DNA from 2 places in the Rhizobium sp. PP-CC-3G-465 genome. Region 2 is predicted to be linked to the other one. Evidence: riboswitches for the same ligand, from Rfam matches in the RefSeq annotation. Region 2 holds a riboswitch; the other holds the start of a gene.
What was found. A riboswitch is a leader RNA that binds a small molecule or an ion and turns the genes downstream of it on or off. The one in region 2 is predicted to bind cobalamin.

Region 1 (5,545 bases), 1.4 Mb from region 2:
CATTTGTGTCGATCATCCCCGTCGCGTAGGTGAGCGCGTTGGAAATCGAGGTGCCACGGCGGGTGGTGACGGGCCGGGCGGCGATCTCGTCTGCAAAGGCGGCTGCATCCGCGGCACTGGCAATCACATGCCAGTCCACGCGCGAGCTTTCGTTGACGCTGCCGGCCCACTCGAAATAGCTGATGGCGATCTCGCCGATCAGCCCACCACGAACGGCATCGATGAACGCCTTGTGACGTAGGGCTTCGAGGTAACCGGCGCGCTGGATGCGCGCTTCCTCCAGATCCATCGATCCCGACATGTCGACGGCAAGAACCAGCTCGACATCCACGTCTCGGCGCCCAAGCGCCGCGATGGTCGTTATGTGGGTCATGTCGGTTGTGGAAGGGGCGGATGGGAGCCCTTGACCGGAAAGGCCCATCAGCAATGCAATTCCCGCCAAGATCATGTCATCCAATCCCCGCTTCGCACCGTAGAGGCGAACATTAACACAACGGGTGATGGCGGCGACCGGTAAGCGGCTGCAGGACTTCAACACTCGGTGAGGATAAGAATTTCTGGGTATGAGAGACGAGACACGCGCCGCGTGACCGCTCGCGAGGAGTTGCAATGCTTTTCAAGGATACGACCGACGCCGGGCTGATCGACCGATTCCAGCTGGGCGCGTTTCGGTATTTCATGCGGTATACGCATCCGGAGACGGGTCTCGTTGCCGACAGCTCGCAGGAAGGCTCGCCGGCCAGCATCGCCGCGACCGGCTTCGGCCTGTCGGCGCTGCCCGTCGGTGTCGAGCGCGACTGGCTGTCCCGCGAGGATGCGGCGCAGCGGGCGCTGAAAACGTTGCGCTTCCTGCGCGATAGCGAGCAGAGCCGCGACACGCTGGCCACTGGCTATAAGGGTCTCTACTACCACTTCCTGGATATGAAGACCGGACGGCGGGCGTGGCGGAGCGAGATCTCGCTGATCGACAGCGCACTGCTGATCGCCGGTGCCATCACGGTCGGTACCTATTTCTCCGAGAACACGCCGGCGGAAAAGGAAATCCGGGATATTGCCGACATGGTCTATGCCCGTGCCAACTGGGCCTGGGCGCTGGACGAGCAGGATACGCTGGCTCTCGGCTGGAAGCCACGCAGCGGCTTCCTTCCCTATCGCTGGCATGGGTATAGCGAGGCGGTCATTTTGTACACGCTGGCGCTGTCCTCGCCGTCCTACCCGATCCCGGCCAAGAGCTATCTCGCCTTCGGCAACCAGTGCGACTGGAAGGAGGCTCTGGGCAAGCCGTTCCTCTATGCAGGACCGTTGTTCATCCATCTGTTCTCCCATGCCTGGATCGACTTCCGGGGCATTCGCGATGCGGCAATGGTGGAGCATGACAGCGATTACTTCGAGAACACCCGCCTCGCCATCGATTTGCAGCGTGACTACGCGGAGCGAAACCCGGAGTCCTTTGTGGGCTACGGCGCGGATTGCTGGGGGCTGACTGCCTGCGACGGGCCTGAGCGGTCGCGGCGTTTGCGGGATGGTCGCCAGCAGAATTTTTCGGGCTATGCCGCGCGTGGTGCGCCGTTCGGCCCGGATGACGGGACGCTGGCACCCTGGGCGCCCCTTTCCTGCCTGCCGTTCGACGAAAAAGCTGCTCTCTCCGCGACGCGGCATATCCTTGAGACCTATCCGGGTGTGGTCGAGGAAGACGGATTCATCGGCAGTTTCAATCCGAGCGTACCGGCCCGCACGGCGGAGGGCTGGATGAACACGCGGCGGATCGGGCTTGATCAGGGCATTCTGCTGATGATGATCGAGAACCATAGGACCGGCTTCTTCTGGAACCTGCTGCGCCAGTCGACTCCGATCCGGCGCGGGCTGAAGCGCGCCGGTTTCGCGGGTGGGTGGTTGTAAGTTCCATATGATAATGCGGCCCACCGGGTAAGCGGGCCGCATGGCTGTCACGCCGTCTTGAGAAAGCGGTCGTTGATGGCGCCGGAGACGATGCCGAGGACGAGCCAGAAGGCCAGCGTCGTTGCCAGTGCCGCCACTGCGAATTCCGCGCCGAGAACGGCGGGAACCGAGCTCGCGATATCGCCGGGCTGGGGCGCGCCGTAGATGTGAGGCAAAGCGAGGAGGATAAATCCTGCACCCTTCGCCACGATCTCCGGCCGCAGCGCGATCAGGCCGAGTCCGAGCGCCGAGAGCGCCATGGTGACAAGCCACCACGTCTGGCGATCGCCGAGGTCGGCGGCGGGGAAGCCGGGCAGTTCGGGCGGAAGGCCGAGAGCCGGAAGCATGTGGACCGAGAGCCAGCCGAGGGCACCCCAGGTGAGGCCTGTGCGCAAGGTCGGAGGGCTGCCCGTGAGAACGCCGATGCCGCCCAGAAGCAGCCCGAAGCCGGCGCCCGTCACCAGATTGGCCATCAGCGTCCCGGAGAAGCGGCTCAAGCCGAACATGATGCCGCCATCCTCGTGTGCCTCGCCATCATGCGCATAGGCCGGCGTCACCGGCTGAAGCGCGGATGCGAGAGACTGGAGGAGCGATCTCGATTCGCGCGAGGAATGCTCGTGTGCCGTCGGGGTTCCGGGGGCAGGTTCGCCTTCATAGGTTTCCGCGTGGAGGATCAGGGGCACGACGCGGAGTTCCTGCGCGGCGGTCATGAAGAGGCCTGCGATGAGGCCGGCGCAGATGGCGGCCAGAAGTGTCTTGACGATCATGGTTATACCTTTCGGAGCAACGCCTTATTGGCGTGCCCTCGTCCTGTGCATGTGTGGAATGATCCGATCCATCGGCACGACGATGCGCAGCGCGACCGGCGCGGTCGCACAGAGGCGGTCGCGTCGGGCATGCAGGCGTCAGCAACGCAAGGCCCGGTCACGGGGCTTGCGTTCGCCTGTCGCTTGAGAGATCGGGCCTGTTTACTCTAGTGGCAGGGGAAGCCGAACGAGTGACGGACGTCGTGCGCGGTGTCGTGCAGCACGGCCGAATTGGCCAGACCGGCTCCGAACACGAGGAAGGCCCCAATGCACAGGGAAAGGAGACCCGCGATCATGCGGTCATTGAGAGAAAGCGAAACGCCGGATGCGTTGGTAACAGCCATGACAACCTCCGTGATGGCAACGTGGGACGTGTCCCACTCATTTGGGCGAAATGCCCGACATCAATCGGCAGGTTTCCTGGCTCGCGGCGTCTGATGCCGGCTGGCATCGTCGGATCTTTCTCGCCTTCCCGCAGATCGGGGATATCCCCGTCACCACAGTGGCTTCTACCGGTTGCCCGGCATGAAAGACCCTGACCGCTCTACAGTCGCGGGGTCGGCCGTGATTGAGGTGCCGCACTGGGTCCACCCGTCACGTTCCCATTTACTCCCCGGATGGTGTGGCACCCGGAGAACCTATTGATAAGCATCACTATGACGCGTGCGGAACGGCTGTCAATCGGCCTGGCTCGCCTGTCGCTGAGATCAGAGGGTTGCGGCGAGGGCCGCGAGCTGGTCGGCGCACTGGTTCCAGCCCTCGTAAAAGCCCATCTGCTCATGCGCGTCGCGGTCGGTCTTCGTCCAGTGGCGGACACGGGCCGTGTAGCATGTGCCGCCATCCTCCGGTTCGAAGGTGATGATGCCGGTCATGAAGGGCTTTTCCGACGGCGTCCATGCGTGGATGTAGGCGTCGGTGAAGACGATCTTCCGATCCTGCACGATGTCGAGATAGACGCCGCGATTGGGCATTTCCTCACCTTCCGGGCTCTTCATGACGATGAGGTTCGAGCCGCCGACGCGCAAATCGACCTCGGCCGTCGCGATCGTCCACGGCTTCGGCACGAACCATTGCTGGAGGAGAGCAGGCTCCGTCCAGCAGCGGAACAGCGCGTTCGGCGTGACATCGATGTGGCGGGTGATGACGAGGTCGCGATCGTCGGTGGGTTCTGTCATTGGCATGGGCATTGTCCTGAGGCGGCTCGTCTGTTCTGCCGAGTTTCCGTCATCCGGCGCCGACTGTCGAGGCCTTTGCGATCGGCTTCGAACACCGGTTACGGACCGGCGGGGGAGGACTGGATCTTGACGATCGCGGTGGTCCACTGCGGAGCCTCGGGCGGGCCGCTGCGTGGTGCGGGGAAGATGAGGGAGGTGCGGAGCGGCGCTGAGTGACCTGGCGGGATTCGGGCGATGATCAGCGCGTCGTCGCGACCGATCGTGCGGCAGGCGCCGGACGGGCAATCGTCGAGCGTGACGTCGAGGGTGAAATAGTCGAGGAAGGCGGTGCTGTCATTGTGGACCGTGCCGGTCACCACATAGCTGCTCGCGGGTGTACTCTTTTCGAACTGAAGGTTTTCCAGCCGGACCTGACTTTCCGCGATCGTGGCGACAGGCTGATCCGCGGTGACCGGCGACAGAGACTCGGGCGGCCGGGCATTGTCATCGGTCCACCAGACGACGAAGGCACTGATGAGGCCGACGGCGACGAGCACCGAAAGCGCCGGCTCGGCCATCTTGCGAAACCGCTGGTCCCAGACGGCAAGCGCGACGACCACAAGGCTCGCGATCGCGAGCGAAATCCAAAGCATGAACTGCCTCCCCATGCATCTATATATAGGGACGACACGGCCGGGTTGAAAGCGCATGCGGTGAATCAAAAGGGGAACAAAGGTGAGATCGCCAAGTTCCTCAGCCGCAGAAACACCGTTTGAACCACCGCGGCGACAAACCTGTCCCGCGGACCCGTGAAAGGATAGAACAATGGCAGGAAAAGCACTCGAGGATCTGTTCCACGACATGCTCAAGGATGTCTACTACGCCGAAAAGAAGATTGCGAAGACGCTGCCAAAGATGGCTCGTGGCGCGCAGAGCCCGGACCTGAAGGCCGCTTTCGAAAAGCACCGTGAAGAAACCGAAGGCCAGATCGAACGCCTCCAGCAGGTTTTCGAAATCTTCGGCAAGCGCGCCACCGGCAAGACCTGTGCGGCCATCGAAGGCATCATCGAAGAAGGCGAGGAAGTTCTTGAGGAATTCAAGGGGTCGCCCGCCGTCGATGCCGGTCTGCTGGCCACGGCGCAGGCCGTCGAGCACTACGAAATGGCACGTTACGGCACGCTCAAGACCTGGGCCGGCCTGCTCGGTCTCGACGAAGCCGTCAAGCTGCTCGACGAGACGTTGAAGCAGGAAGAAAAGACCGACGCCGACCTGACGAAGCTGTCCAAGGCCGTCAACGCCAGCGGCATGGTCAAGGCGAAGGCTGCCTGAGCTTCACAGTGATCGCCACGAATGAGAACGCCGGCCGGATCGCTCCGCGCCGGCGTTCTCATGTCCGGCAAGAGCCGCGTTATTCCGAGATGCTGATCCAGTAGGCGCCTTCGAACGGGACCGCGGCGAAGCGTGTGTTGATCTCGGCAAGCGTCGCCTTGGGGTCGAGATCGGCGAAGAGATCGGGCCGAAGCCAGTGGGCGAAGGCTTCTGCTGCCAGAATGTTAAGCGGCACCGCGTTGAAGAAATTCCACAGCCCATGCACGCGTTTGTCGCGCACGCCCTTGAGGTTGGCGAGGATGGGGGAGGTGATGACCT
Region 2 (5,545 bases):
GCATCGACCCTGACAATTTCATGTCGCTCGAAGATGGCGAGATCTTCGCGCAGCATATCAAGACGCGCACGGGTCGGTATCCGATGCTCTACACCAACCACTCGACCGCCCGCCACATCGCCGACAACCGCGCGCTCTATCCGATCCTCTCGCGTCTGCCGCTCTGGTACGCCCGCTACAAGCCGGGCATCCGCAACGTCTTCCCGATGGGCAACTGGGACAGCTACGCCCTCTGGCAGTTTTCCTCCGGCGCCAACTGCAACAAGCGCCGCTGTCCCTACCGCATCAGTGGAACCCTGCCCGATATCGACGTCAACGTGGCGCCGATGGATGCCGCGCGGCTGAAGGTGGAATGGGCGAAGGGCGAGCTGTTGCCGGAAAAACCGCTGCCGCCGGAGCCCGCACCGACCCTCGGTCCGCCGGTCATCATGCTCGTCTCGGCCAACGGCACCCGCCTGGTTTGCATCGGCACGCAAGCGATCGGCGTGGACGCGATGACGACCTCCTCCATCGGCGTTCGGGGCACGCGGATCGCCTTGCGCTAGAATACCGACAAGCTGCGGCACGTTGTCTGAAGGCGCAGTTTCCCCACCCTCGGTCATCGTATCAGGCCGTCTCGCCGCTCAAGCCTCGATCTGCACGTCCGTCAGCGGGCGGGAGCAGCAGGCGAGGATGTAGCCTTCTTCGATGTCCTCGTCGAGGATGCCGCCATTGTGGTTCATCTCGACCTCACCCGAGATCTTCATGACGCGACAGGTGCCGCAGAGGCCGCTTTCGCAGGCGGCGCCGATGCGGACGCCGGCGGCGCGGGCGGTCTGGAGGACGGTCTGGCCGGGGATGCATTTCGCCTCCTTGCCGGCCATGGTGAAGGTGATGCTGGGGGCGACGATCGGCTGGTCGGTATCGGCCTCGCCGGAAGCATCGCCAGGACCGGCGCGGACGGCGAGTTCGTCGACATTGGGGGCTGCCGCCGGCTGGAAGCTTTCCTCGTGGTAGCGGGCCATGTCGAAGCCGGATGCCTGCAGCAGTTCGCGCACGCCGCGCATGAACGGTTCGGGACCGCAGCAGAACACCGTTCGGGACATGAAATCGGGCGTCAGCAGCGCCACCTTGGCGGCATCGATGCGGCCGCGCAGGCCGTGCCAGCCGTGGCGGGGCTCGTGGCCTTCCACGACGAAGCCGAGCGACAGGTTCGGCATGCCGGGGCTAAGCGTTTCCAGCTCGGCCCGGAAGAGCAGATCGTCGGGTCGGCGGGCGCAGGAGACGAAGGCGACATCGGTCTGCGGCGCGCAATCGGAAAACCAGCGCGTCATCGACATCATCGGCGTGATGCCGGAGCCGGCAGAGACGAACAGGTATTTCTCGCCGGGATAGCGCACGAAGGAGAAGTCGCCGAGCGGGCCGAAGGCCTTCAGCGTCATGCCTGGGCGCAGGTTCTGAAACATCCAGCGGGTGCCGATCGACGTCGCCTGCGCCTTCACCGTCACGGCGATGGAAAACGGACGCGAGGGCGTCGAGGACAGCGTGTAGGTCCGCATCACCGGATCGTCCGCCGTCACCGGGATTTCGAGCGTGACGAACTGGCCCGGCAGGTAGCGGAACCAGCCGTCGCGATCCGACTTGAACACGAAGGTCATGACGTCGGGCGCCTCGAGCGTCACCGCGATGCATTCGAGCAGGTGCTGGCGATCGTTCCAGGGCTGGAGTTCGTCGAAGTGACGGAACGGCGATACGACGGACATGCTACCTTGGCTCATGTCAGGCCACGCGCACGAGCGGCGCGCGGACGCCCGTCAGGCGCTCCTGCATGAAGTTCGTGTACCACTCGACGAACTGCATGACGCCGCCCTCGTGCTCGGGCGAGTAAGGGCCGGGCTCATAGGCCGGCGAGCGGATGCCGAAGGCGTTTTCCTCGACGATCTGGCGGTCCTGATCGTTGGTCTCGGTCCAGACGTGGGTCAGTTCCTCGAGATTGTAATCGACACCTTCGACGGCATCCTTGTGGACCAGCCACTTGGTGGTGACCTGCGTCAGTTCGGGGCCGAGCGGCAGCACGCGGAAGGTGATGGCGTGGTCGGCCAGCACATGGTTCCAAGTGCTCGGGTAATGGAACATCAGCAGCGTGCCGATATGGCTCTGGGGCACGGCGTCGGACAGGCGGCGCTTGACGGCGCGGGCACCGGACATGGTGTAGCTCTCGGCATCCTGAATGAGCGGCATGCGCGCGACGCGGAACTGGCCCGTCGCATCGATGCAGAATTCGCTCGGCAGACCGGAGGCTTCGCAGCGGCTCCAGTGCTCGGAGATGACGGGATCGTCCTTCGCACCCTGGACGCCGGTGGCCGACGGCGCCTCGGGATAGGTGCGGCAGAGCTCCGGGTGGTTGCTGGCGCAGTGGTAGCACTCGCGGTTGTTTTCCCAGACGAGCTTCCAGTTGCCCTTCTCCACGATGGTGCTCTCATAGGCGACCTTCGTGTCCTTGAGATTGTGCGGCGCGAGGTAGGACGTGACCATGTCGCGCACGGGCGCAAAATCCAGCGGCTCGGCGGCCAGGCTGATGAAGATGTAGCCGGCAATGGTCTCGCAGGCGACGGGCTTCAGGCCGTGGGCGGATTTGTCGAAGTCCTCGCCCATCTGGCGGGCGAACATCAGCTTGCCGTCCAGCTCGTAGGTCCAGTTGTGATAGGGACAGACGAGCCGCGCCGAGGCGCCCTTGGCCTGGGTGCAGACGCGCGAGCCGCGGTGGCGACAGGCATTGTGCAGGGCATGGATGGCGCCCTGGCGGTCGCGGGTGATGACGACGGGATAGTCGCCGATCTGGACCGTGAAATAGTTGCCGGCCTTGGGGATCTCGCAGTCATGGCCGATGAAGAGCCAGTCCTTGTACCAGATCTCCTGCAGGTCGAGCTTGTAGAGATCAGGATCCGTGTAGAATGCCTGCTCGAGGCTGTGGGTCTCGCGCCGGTTCCGGAGCGTGCGGAGCACTTCGCTGCGAAAATCCATGTTCCCGTTCCTTTATACCACGGACCTCGCCAGGAGGTCGCAATCCCAAGGCCCGCTACAGGCCAACTTAAGGGCTGGTATGGCCGGGAAAGCCCTTCGAAGCTCACACCCGGCAACCCGCCGCACCAAGACATTCACATCAAAGACCGTAACATTGGCACATCAAAGTCCGTCACATCGGCCCCAAGACAGGTGTTCGGGCTCAGGGGCATCTCGCCATGCCGACCTTGGGGATGCTAACCCCTGACAAGGATCTGCCGGCTTCATACTCCACCACCGTTGCGGGCGCAGCGCCGGGTTTCGACCGGCTTCCCAATGTGTCCGGATCCCTTTGAAACCGGCGCCTTGAGCCTCTCACTCTAACGCCGCTCCGGCCGATTTCAGAGGCCAAGAAGCGACACGCGATTTGAGAAAGGCGACACGCGCATTTGCGGGCCATTTTTGAGGCTTCGTGCGCCGATCCTTCAAGATAAACAAGACGATGCGAGAAATTTCGGCAGATGTCGCTTTTCCGGTCAGGCCGATGCGTCGTTGCCGGGTGCGCATTTGCGACATCGAGGCACGCGCGCCTGCTGCCCGCCCCGAGGCGAAGGGCCGGATGACGCAAGCCTCGCGCCATGGCGGGCCTGTAAAACCATGCAAAAGGAAGATCATCCATGCTGGACCAGACCATGGCCAACCTGCGCTACTTCGATGATGCCAAGGCTCCCAAGGAACCACGCGGGGGCGTCTACACGGATTACCTGCGCACCGGCCGGATCAACCGCCCGACATCCGAGGCGCGTGCTGCAAAGCGCTACCTGACGCACAAGGAAGTGGCCGAACGCACGGGCCGCAAGCTGGAGGCCGCGGGCACGCTCGCCTACGACCGCATCAGCGGCTTTCACGCGTCGATCCGCTTTCCCAAGATGATCTTCCACCGCACGCTCGATGGCAGCCCGCATCTCGGCTACTGTCATGTGACGGCGGCGCGCACCAAATTCGCGGACTACGACGATGTCCGCTGGTCGTTCTACATGGCCAACTTCTTCTGCGAAATCGGCAAGGACGAACATTTCTTCGACGATGTCCGCCGCGGATATTCGCGCATGTATTTCGCCGTCGCGATGGACCTCGACCGCGAGCAGGGCAAGCTCGTGATCAACCGGACCGTCCGCGACGGCGGCCTCCTTTTCCGCACGCAGGACCCGAAGACGGCCCTGAAGAACGTGCTGATGCTGGGCGCCCGCAACGACGCCCTGCGCACGATCATCCGCGCGCTCTGAGACGCTTTGCAGCCGTTATCGTTTTGCACTAAGACGTCCACCTCATCGGGACGGAAGCGCGAGACGGCATGGCAGAGATCATCGAGACGACCCTCGACCGGGTGCGGGCGCTGGAGCGCGCCGTGGATGTGCTCGGCCAAGGCCGGCCGATCGCGCTGCCGACGGAGACCGTTTACGGGCTTGCGGCCGATGCGACTCGGGCCGATGCGATCGCCTCGATCTATGAGGTGAAGGGCCGGCCGCGTTTCAACCCGCTGATTTCGCATGTGTCCGACATGGAGATGGCCGAAAGCCATGGCTTGTTCGATCCCGTTTCGCGTCGGCTGGCGGAGGCCTTCTGGCCGGGGCCGCTGACGCTGGTGGTGACGCGGGCGCCCGGCAGCGCCGTGCATGCGCTGGCGACGGCCGGGCTCGATACGCTCGGGCTTCGGATGCCGGCCGGTTTCGCGCGCGAGGTCATTGCCGCTTTCGGCAAGCCGCTGGCAGCGCCCAGCGCCAACACGTCGGGGCGGATCAGCCCGACGACGGCGGCGCATGTGGCCGACGATCTCGGATCGGCCATCGACCTTATTCTCGACGCCGGACCGGCGGGCATCGGGCTCGAATCGACCATCGTCAAGGTGGAGAACGGCCAGCTTCGCCTGCTGCGTCCCGGCGGGCTGGAGGCGGCCGACATCGAGACTGTGGCCGGGCAGCGGCTTTTGCGGCAGGATTCAGCCGGTGCCACTTTGGAGGCGCCGGGCATGCTTGCCTCGCATTATGCGCCGGGTGCGGCCGTTCGGCTGAATGCGACGGATGTGCGGCCGGGGGAGGCCCTGATCCGCTTCGGGGGCATGGCCCTTCCCGGCGAGGCGGCGGCGGTGATCGTGCTCGATCTCAGCCCATCCGGCAATCTGCGGGAAGCCGCCGCCAACCTCTTTTCCTATATGAAGCAGGCGGACGCCACGGGCGCCCGGACGATCGCCTTTTCCGCCATTCCGAGCCAAGGCCTCGGCGAGGCCATCCGCGACCGGCTGGAGCGCGCGGCGGCCCCCCGCTGATCCTGCCATCTTGAGAGCACCGTCATGACCAACACCGTCCCCTCGCCCGATCTCGTCCAGCGCTTCGTCGATCTCGTCGGCGGCCATGCGGAGGTGGGGGCCGATGTCGAGGATCGCTATCTGGTGGAAACCCGCGGGCTCTATCGCGGCACGACACCGGCGGTCTTGAAGCCTGCCAACGTCGCGGAGGTCTCGGCGATCCTGACGCTTGCCAGCGAAACCGGTGTCGCCATCGTG

Region 1: it holds a riboswitch for cobalamin, as region 2 does, so the genes downstream of both, C8J33_RS01935 (CbtB domain-containing protein) here and C8J33_RS08350 (aromatic ring-hydroxylating oxygenase subunit alpha) in region 2, are expected to answer to the same signal.

What each region holds. Positions count from the first base shown of each region.
Region 1 is NZ_SLYH01000001.1:414,908-420,452, forward strand. Features, by position in the region: gene C8J33_RS01920 (DUF1194 domain-containing protein) at 1-445, opposite strand, end outside; gene C8J33_RS01925 (glucoamylase family protein) at 610-1,899, shown strand; gene C8J33_RS01930 (CbtA family protein) at 1,947-2,705, opposite strand; gene C8J33_RS01935 (CbtB domain-containing protein) at 2,912-3,088, opposite strand; cobalamin riboswitch at 3,138-3,401, opposite strand; gene C8J33_RS01940 (SRPBCC family protein) at 3,452-3,919, opposite strand; gene C8J33_RS01945 (hypothetical protein) at 4,018-4,551, opposite strand; gene C8J33_RS01950 (ferritin-like domain-containing protein) at 4,724-5,227, shown strand; gene C8J33_RS01955 (ABC transporter substrate-binding protein) at 5,307-5,545, opposite strand, start outside.
Region 2 is NZ_SLYH01000001.1:1,771,132-1,776,676, forward strand. Features, by position in the region: gene C8J33_RS08340 (glycoside hydrolase family 25 protein) at 1-545, shown strand, start outside; gene C8J33_RS08345 (hybrid-cluster NAD(P)-dependent oxidoreductase) at 624-1,742, opposite strand; gene C8J33_RS08350 (aromatic ring-hydroxylating oxygenase subunit alpha) at 1,759-3,003, opposite strand; cobalamin riboswitch at 3,174-3,366, opposite strand; gene C8J33_RS08355 (DUF6656 family protein) at 3,675-4,268, shown strand; gene C8J33_RS08360 (L-threonylcarbamoyladenylate synthase) at 4,337-5,308, shown strand; gene C8J33_RS08365 (FAD-binding oxidoreductase) at 5,333-5,545, shown strand, end outside.